DNA from 2 places in the Calidifontibacter indicus genome. Region 1 is predicted to be linked to the other one. Evidence: riboswitches for the same ligand, from Rfam matches in the RefSeq annotation. Region 1 holds a riboswitch; the other holds the start of a gene.
What was found. A riboswitch is a leader RNA that binds a small molecule or an ion and turns the genes downstream of it on or off. The one in region 1 is predicted to bind S-adenosylmethionine.

Region 1 (4,207 bases):
ATTCGCGGTCACTCTTCGGTTCGTGCCCGAAGGCGGCGCGTACTTAATCACCATTATAAAACTACGCCACGACCGGAACCGAATCGGCGGCATTCTCCGACCCCGCGGCGGCGCCGTGCATCAGCCGATCGGCGCGCTCGATTTCCTTGCATCCCAAGGAGATCGGCGGATCACCGCCGGTCGTCGGCAGGTTTCACCGTGAGCACGGGCACTGGGGCATCGAGCAGGATTCGCTGGGCGTTCGATCCGAGGATCAGTTTGCCGACGGTCGACCGTTTGCGCAGGCCGATCACGATCAGGCTCGCCGACAGTTGCTCGGCCCGCTCGAGGAAGGCCTCGACCAAGTCTGTGCCGCGCAACGGTTCGTCGACGCTCGGCGTGGCGGCATCAGGGGCCAGAGCACCGACGAGTTCCTGTGCGCGTGCGGCGGCGGACTCATCGAGCGGCACGACCGTGACCGGCACGTTCTCGACGGCGCCGACCCGCACGGCTTCTGCGAAGGCGGCCTCGCCTTCCGGGCTCGCCAACAGCGCCACCACGATCGTCATCAGACCTCCAGAAACTCCGGGCCGACGTCCGGCGACATCGGCAAGATCGGCACCATCGGTGACGCTACCCGACCTGCAGCACCCGGCGGTGCTCGACCTCGACCAACGCCGATCGGACAATGGCTTCGATCTGGTCGGTCTCGATGAGGAAGCCGTCGTGGCCGCTGGCCGATCGGATCAGTTGCACCCGTTCGCCGGCCGCCGCCGCCATGTCGTGGGACAGGTGCGGCGGGAACAGCCGGTCGGAGTCGACGGCCGCGACGTGCAGTCGGCCCGGGTAGCGGGCGATGACCGCGGCTGCTCCCCCGCGTCCGCGACCGATGTCGTGGGTGGCCATCGCGCGGGTGAGATGCACGTAACTGGCCGCGTCGAAGCGGTTGACCAGTTTGCCGGCCTGGTGGTCGAGGTAGCTCTCGACGGCGAACCGGCCGCCGTCGAGCGGGTTCTCGCTCGCCTGCGCGTCGACGCCGAAACGGTCCTGGAGTTCCTGCGCCGAGCGGTACGTCGTGTGCGCGATCCGGCGCGCGATCCCGAGGCCCGCGCGCGGCCCCTCGCCGGGGTGGTAGTCGCCGCCGGCCCAATCCGGGTCTGACGTGATGGCCAGCACCTGGGCCTGGCCCCAGGCGATCTGGTCGGCGGTCGCGCAGGCGGTGGTGGCGATGGCGAGCACCGCCTCGCACCGGTCGGGGTAGCTGCCGAGCCACTCGAGGGCGCGCATCCCACCCATCGACCCGCCCAGCACGAGCCGCCAACTCGGCACCCCGAGGTGATCGGCGAGCGCCGCCTCCAGTCGCACCTGGTCGCGGATGCTGACCTGCGGGAATCGGGAGCCCCACGGCCGACCGTCGGGAGCGGTCGACGACGGTCCCGTGGTGCCACGACACCCGCCGAGCACGTTGGCGGCGACGACGAAGTAGCGGTCGGTGTCGAGCGGTCGGCCGGGACCGATCACCCCCGGCCACCACCCTGCGGTCGGTTGTCCGGCGCCCTTCTCCCCCACCACGTGGGCGTCGCCGGTGAGCGCGTGTTCGACGAGGATCGCGTTGCTCGCGTCCCGGTTGAGGGTGCCCCAGGTCTGATAGCCGACGACCACATCGTCGATCGCCCGGCCCGACTCAAGCGCGATGCGACCGGCGTCGAACCGGCGTAGCGCCGCGTTGGCGAACGGGTCGTCGTCGACCGTGGGTGTGCCGGTGGGGGTGCCGGTGGTCTGGATGCTGCTCATCGCCTCTCCCGATCAGGGGGCCGAGCAGGCCCCGCGCTTGCCGCACGACCGATGGGGTCGGCGACCTTGTCCTCACCCGGGGCACCCCACGCGGTGGAGGGTTGCCGCCCAGCAAGCCGGGGCTTGTCGCTGGGACTCTTGACCGTTTGGACGATACCGCAGCCGCCCCGGCACGAGAACCGGCTGTTCCCCATACGGACGAGGGCGGTCGCCGACCGCTGGTTACCATCGGCCCGTGGCTTCCTTCTAACGCCAGATCGACGAGTCCACCTTCGAGTCGCTGCCGGCAACGGCGGGTCCGTGGAGTGCGCAGTCGCAGCACGCCGGACCGCCGGCCGCCCTGCTGTCACGTGCGATGGAGCAACACGAACCGATGCCCGGCACCCGGCTGGCCGGCGTGCGCCTCGACATCCCCGGCCCGATCCCGGTCCGGCTGAGTCCGGCCCCGGAGGTGAGTGCTCGTCTGCCCTCACGCCCGCGCTCACGCCGAGCTCACGCCGCGGGCGGGTCGCACGGTGTCGGCAGCACCCCGAACATGAGGCATTCGTACACCAGGTTCGCCAGCGGGTAGTCCGGGTCGGCGTCCAACGCCGCTTCGAGCGCGATGGTGGCCAGCGGGCCGCCACCGCGAGCCCATTCGAGCGCCGCGACGCACGCCCAGATCGGCACCGCGTCCTGGTCGGGCACCCGGCAGGCCCAGCGGACGAGCCGGGCCACGATCGCGGGGCGCACGTGAGCCGGCGGCGACGGTGGGCCGTCGCGACCCAGCAGCCGGTCACGGCCGGTGGGCGGCGGGAAGGTGTCGGGACGCACCCAGTGCAGGAGGCCGTCGCGCACGCCGACCTGCTGGACGGCCTGCGTCGCGGCCGCCAGCGTCAGCGGATCGGTCGGCAGCGCGGCACCCGGGTCGACCAGTTCGGCCAGCGCACATTCGCGGACGGCCGCCTCGAGCGGCGTCGTTCGGTGGCGACCGACGAGCAGCGCGATCTCCTCCTCCGCAGGCGTCGGTCGACACCCCTGTTCCAGCTGTGCGCGGGTCACCGACGGGTCGATGCCGCGCACGGCCGCGTCCAGCACCGCGCCGATGCCGTGTGCCTCGGGTAACCGCTCCGCGCCCTGGGGGCATTGGCCACAGTCGCAGCGTTCGGTCTGCCAGGTGCGCTCGCGATAGTCGACGGAGTGCACGTGACCCACGGCAATTCCGTTGACCTCCAGAGCATCTCGCACCACGAGGGCGCCGGTGAGCACCTGCTCGTCCGGTCCGGTGACGATCAGCGTCGCGTGCGCGAGCCGGCTGAGACGGCCCTGCGCGAACAGTGCCGCGACCGCCGACTTCTGGTCGCTGCCCGGCGGGTCGAGCCGCAGCGTGACGACGATCGTGTGCGCTTCGTCGAAGCCGACGACCACCACACTGTCGGTCGGGGTGATGCCCAGTTGATAGGGCACATGCGCCAGCAGTTCGCCCTGGCCGCGCAGCGATCGAGTCGGTCTCATGGGCCGACCTCAGCGCATGCGCACCCCGTGCGGGGACGGCTTCATCCCGGCTGTGGATCGAACCGGCCGAAGGAGCAGGGTGTGGACGGCTACCGGCTCACCGCGCCGGGAACTGGTTGCGCGCGTTGTCGGCCACCTTGTGCAGCATCCAGCTGTCGATGCCGGCACCGACGAAACCGCCGGCGAACGGGATCGCCTTGCCGAGCCGGGTGGTCGCCTTCTCGCCGACCTGGCCGATGAGCCGGAATCCGACGGCCTTGTTGACGACCATCATCACCGGCGGCGGGAGTTGCTGGGTGGCGAGGTTGGCCAACCGTCCGGTGGACACGACGCCGGCCTTGTTGAGGATGTCGTCGGCGTCGGCGCCGACGAGGGTGAGCAGGATCGCCGAGCGCAGGGCGGGGTCACGCAGGTCGTAGCCGCGCACCTTGGCGACCGCGGCGACCATCCGGGTGGAGATCAGATAGAACCCTGCGACATTGGCCGGCAGCGCCACGGCCATAGTGACGAACCCGCCGAGCCCGGTGACGAACCCGTTTGCAGCGGCGAGGCGACGGGTGTCGGAGATGATCTCCTTGACCGCCTTCTCGCGGTCTCCCTTGCTCTCCTGCAGCGCTTTCGCCGCGATCTGTTCCGCGGAGTGGAAGCTGCCCTTGCCGTCGATGCCGACCTGCATGATCCGCTCGGCGAGACCGAGGGCGGTCGAGCCGAGTGGGCCGCTGTCGAGTTTCACCGGGAGGTTCTTGTCCTTCTTGTCACGACCGATTCCGAACATGCGGCACATCATGACAGCCGAACTGCCCGCCGAGCGCACTTCCCGCCCGCGCCGACCGGCGATTCCCGCACCGGCACCCGTGCGGGTGATGATGGACGGATGCAGACCGCGCGCGAATGTCTCGAGGAACTCCTGGAGGAGGCCGAGTCCATCCCGCCCAGGCAG
Region 2 (4,207 bases), 310 kb from region 1:
GACCCGCCGGAAGGTGCGCCAACGGGAGAGTCCGAGTGACTGGGCAGCCTCGGTCTGTCCCTTGTCGACAGACAACAGACCGCCGCGCACGATCTCGGCGGCGAAGGCGCCGACGTCGATGGTGAGGGCCACGTATGCCGCGACGATCGCCGAGAACAGGTGTGCGGTCTGCACCGAGGCGAATTCCGGTCCGAACGGGATGCCGATCGACAGCCGCGGATAAAGCGAGGCGATCTCGAACCAGAACAACAGTTGCACCAGGGGCGGCACCGAGCGCACCAGCCAGACGAATCCGAAGCTCGCCGAGCTCAACACCGGGTTGTCGGACAACCGCAGGATGGCGACGGCGATGCCGAGCACGTATCCGCTGACCATCACCGCGGCGGTGAGCCAGATGGTGAGCACGAGCCCGTCGAGGATGGCCTTGCTGAAGAGGTGTTCGCCGACGATGTGCCATTGGAAGCGTGGGTTGGTGAACAGGGTGTTCACCAGCATCGCCAACAGCACCGCGGCGACACCGGCCGACGCCCAGCGCAGCGGACGGCGGCGCCCGAGCAGCGGGGCGCCGGCGAGATCGGCGGTCAGATCGGCGACGAGACCAGCGGCAAGTTCGCTTGCGGGAGCGGGGGATTGATCACCCTTGCTGACGTCGGGAGCGGGGCGGATCGCCGGCCCGCTCCGTGTCGCCGACCCTTGGTCGACGGTGAGTTGGGACATGGGTATTCCTCACGTTGATCGGGCGGGCGTCGTCAGCCCACGGCCGGCGCCTGCCGGGTGGGGTCTGTCGAGCCGTCGCGCTTATGGATCGCGCGGTTTCGCGACCCATCGGGTGGTCACCTGGAGCACCCCACCGCGGGAGGAGGGTTGCTGGGCAGCAAGCCAGGGCTTGTCACTGCCGCTCATCACCTGAGAGCTGGAACATAACCAGATGTTCTGGATTCCACAAGTTAACAGCATGCTCTATCTAAATGGTGGGATTTATTTCGCGTCGGCACCGTTTATCGTGGGCACCTCGGGCAACCATGCAGTGGGGGCGACACCGGGCGAGTGGCGGGACAACAGGAGGACATCCGTGCAGATCACGGCGCGCAGCGACTATGCGGTGCGGGCGGCGCTCGAGCTGGCGATCGCCTACCCGGAGCGGTTGACGATCGACCGCATCGTCAGCGAGCAGGATCTGCCCCGAAAGTTCGTCGAGGCCATCCTGAGTCAACTGCGACGCAGCGGCATCGTGGTGACCCAGCGTGGGTGTGCCGGCGGTTACGGGCTCGCACGATCGCCGAAGGAGATCACGATCGGCGACATCATCCGCAGTGTCGACGGCCCCCTCGCCGAGATCCACGGGGTGCGGCCGCACGAACTGAGTTACGAGGGCGTCGCCGAGCATGTTCCGGCGCTCTGGGTGGCGCTGCGGTCGAGCATGCGCGCAGTGCTCGACGTGGTCACTCTGCAGCAGTTGCTCGGCGGGAAGTTCCCTGCGTCGGTGCGGCGTCTCGGCGACGCCGATGACGCCTGGTTGCCTCGCTGACCCACCACTTCAATCCCTACTTTTGAGATAGGCATTAGACAAGACGGCGGTTCGTCGTCTAGCTTCGGCATCGGTCACGAGTGACAGCGTCAAGCCCTGGCTGGCTGTCCGGCAACCCTCCCTCGCGGCGGGGTGCTCCAGGTGATGACCCGGCGACGCCACCCGGCGTCGCAAGCGCGAATACCCTTTGCCGGCAAGGCTTTACGCCCTGAAGGCATCTCTTTCGCGACCTCGCATCTGACGAAAAGGTGATGCCGATGTCGGCCGAACAGTCAATTCATCTCGCCGTGGCGCTCGATGGCGCCGGATGGCACCCGGGCGCCTGGCGCTCCACACCCACACTCGCCGGTGGGCTCTTCGACCCTGGTTACTGGACCGACCTCGCCCAGGAGGCCGAGCGCGGGATGCTCGATCTGGTGACCTTCGAGGATCGCTTCGCACCCACCGACCCGGCGGACGGCGACCGCGACGATGTCGTCGTCGGCGCCCTCGATGCTGCGCTGGTCGCGTCCCGGGTTGCCACCCGCACCGAGCGCATCGGCCTGGTGCCGACGGTGCTCGCTCAGCACACCGAACCGTTCCACGTCTCGACCTCGATCGCCACGCTCGACTTCGTGAGCAACGGCCGGGCCGGCGTGCGACTGCGCGGCAGCTGGGACCCGCGGGAGTACGAGAACGTCGGCCGGCGTCCGGCACCGTCCGCCGAGCGACCCACGGGCGAACAGGTGCGCAGCCTGTTCGGTGAGGTCGCCGACCACATCGAGGTCTCGCGCCGGCTCTGGGACAGCTGGGAGGACGACGCCGAGATCCGGGATGTGGAGACCGGGCGCTTCATCGATCGGGATCGACTGCACTACATCGATTTCGAAGGTCCGGAGTACTCCGTGCGCGGCCCCTCGATCACTCCGCGGCCACCGCAGGGTCAACCGCCCGTGGTGGTGCTCGCGCACCAGGACGACGGCTACCGGCTGGCCGCACGCAGCGCCGACGTCGCTCTGGTGACACCGTCGGACGCGGCCGACGCCCGGCGCATCGCCGGGGTGGTGCGCGGGGAGGCAACGGCGGCCGGGCGCGCCGAACGCGAGGTGCGCGTGCTCGCCGACCTGGTCGTGGTGCTCGATGCGTCGACCTCGGCCGCCGAGGATCGCCTCGGCCGTCTCAACCGACTCGCGGGACGCGAATTCACCAGTGACGCAACTGTTTTCGTCGGCACTGCGGACAACCTCGCGGAGTTGATCCTCGACTGGACCGAGCACGGTGTCGATGGCTTCCGGCTGCGCCCGGCGGTGCACGGACACGACCTGCAGCAGGTCACCCGCACGCTCGTGCCCGCACTGCAGGACGCCGGCGCCTTTCGTCGTGACTACCGATCGACCACCCTGCGCGGCCACCTCGGACTCGACCGGCCGACCAGCCGCTACGCCGCGGCCTGAAAGGACAGGCAATGACCAAGCAACGCAAGCAGATCCGGCTCGGTGCGCACTTCCCGGGTGTCAACAACACCACCGTGTGGAGCGATCCGGAGGCGGGTAGTCAGATCTCGTTCGAGTCGTTCCGGAGGTTCGCACAGACCGCCGAACGCGGCAGGTTCGACTTCCTGTTTCTCGCCGAGGGGCTGCGTCTGCGCGAGCACCAGGGCAGGATTCACGACCTCGACGTCGTCGGCCGGCCCGACACCTTCACGGTGCTGGCGGCGCTCGCCGGGGTGACCGAACACATCGGACTCGCCGGCACGATCAACTCCACCTTCAACGAGCCCTACGACCTCGCCCGCAAGTTCGCCACCCTCGACCACCTGTCGGCCGGCAGGGCGGCATGGAATGTCGTCACGTCGTCGGATGCGTTCACCGGGGAGAACTTCCGGCGCGGGGGATACCTCGATCCGTCCGATCGCTACACCCGCGCGGCGGCGACCGTGGGCGCCGCGCGGCGGTTGTGGGACTCCTGGCTCGACGGTGACCTCATCGCCGACGCGCAGGAGGGAAGGTTCGTCGCCGACCCGCATGCGGGGGCGTATGCCTACCACGACAGGTTCTTCGACATCCGCGGGCGCTTCAACGTGCCGCGGTCGCCGCAGGGGCGACCGGTGATTCTGCAAGCAGGGGACTCGCCGGAGGGCCGTGACTTCGCGGCCGCCAACGCCGACGCCATCTTCACGAGGCACTCGACGCTCGAGGCGGGGCAGGAGTTCTACCGCGACGTGAAGCGGCGCCTGGGCCAATTCGGCCGGACCCCGGAGGAATTGCTGATCCTGCCCGGTGTCACCTTCGTCGTCGGTGACACCGACGAGGAAGCGCAGGAACAGGCACGCGTGATCCGGCGGCAGCAGGTCAGCGGTCGCACCGCGATCAACTTCCTGGAGCAGGTATGGAACCGCGACCTGTCCGCGTACGACCCCGACGGCCCGTTGCCCGACGTCGACCCGGTCGTCGGAACCGAACTGCTCACGCAGGGGCGGGCCAGCGTGCGCCGGGACGACGCGCTGCAGGTCGCGCGCCGCTGGCGCGAGCGGGCCGAGGCCGACAACCTGTCGATCAGGGAACTCGTCATCGAGACCACCGGACGACAGAGCTTCATCGGTTCGCCCCTGACCGTCGCATCGCAGCTCAACTACTTCGTGCAGAACGACGCCTGCGACGGTTTCATCCTGGTGCCGCACCTGACGCCGGGCGGTCTCGA

Region 2: it holds a riboswitch for S-adenosylmethionine, as region 1 does, so the genes downstream of both, DFJ65_RS14190 (LLM class flavin-dependent oxidoreductase) here and metX (homoserine O-acetyltransferase MetX) in region 1, are expected to answer to the same signal.

What each region holds. Positions count from the first base shown of each region.
Region 1 covers NZ_QTUA01000001.1:2,683,082-2,687,288, forward strand. Annotated here, with positions in the region: gene DFJ65_RS12785 (universal stress protein) at 171-548, opposite strand; gene metX (homoserine O-acetyltransferase MetX) at 613-1,773, opposite strand; SAM riboswitch class IV at 1,802-1,917, opposite strand; gene DFJ65_RS18360 (acyl-CoA thioesterase domain-containing protein) at 2,054-2,344, shown strand; gene DFJ65_RS12800 (DUF4192 domain-containing protein) at 2,266-3,267, opposite strand; gene DFJ65_RS12805 (EcsC family protein) at 3,365-4,042, opposite strand; gene DFJ65_RS12810 (SufE family protein) at 4,142-4,207, shown strand, end outside.
Region 2 covers NZ_QTUA01000001.1:2,991,441-2,995,647, reverse strand. Annotated here, with positions in the region: gene DFJ65_RS14200 (amino acid ABC transporter permease) at 1-717, opposite strand, end outside; SAM riboswitch class IV at 790-907, opposite strand; gene DFJ65_RS14195 (RrF2 family transcriptional regulator) at 929-1,528, shown strand; SAM riboswitch class IV at 1,601-1,711, shown strand; gene DFJ65_RS14190 (LLM class flavin-dependent oxidoreductase) at 1,786-2,961, shown strand; gene DFJ65_RS14185 (NtaA/DmoA family FMN-dependent monooxygenase) at 2,973-4,207, shown strand, end outside.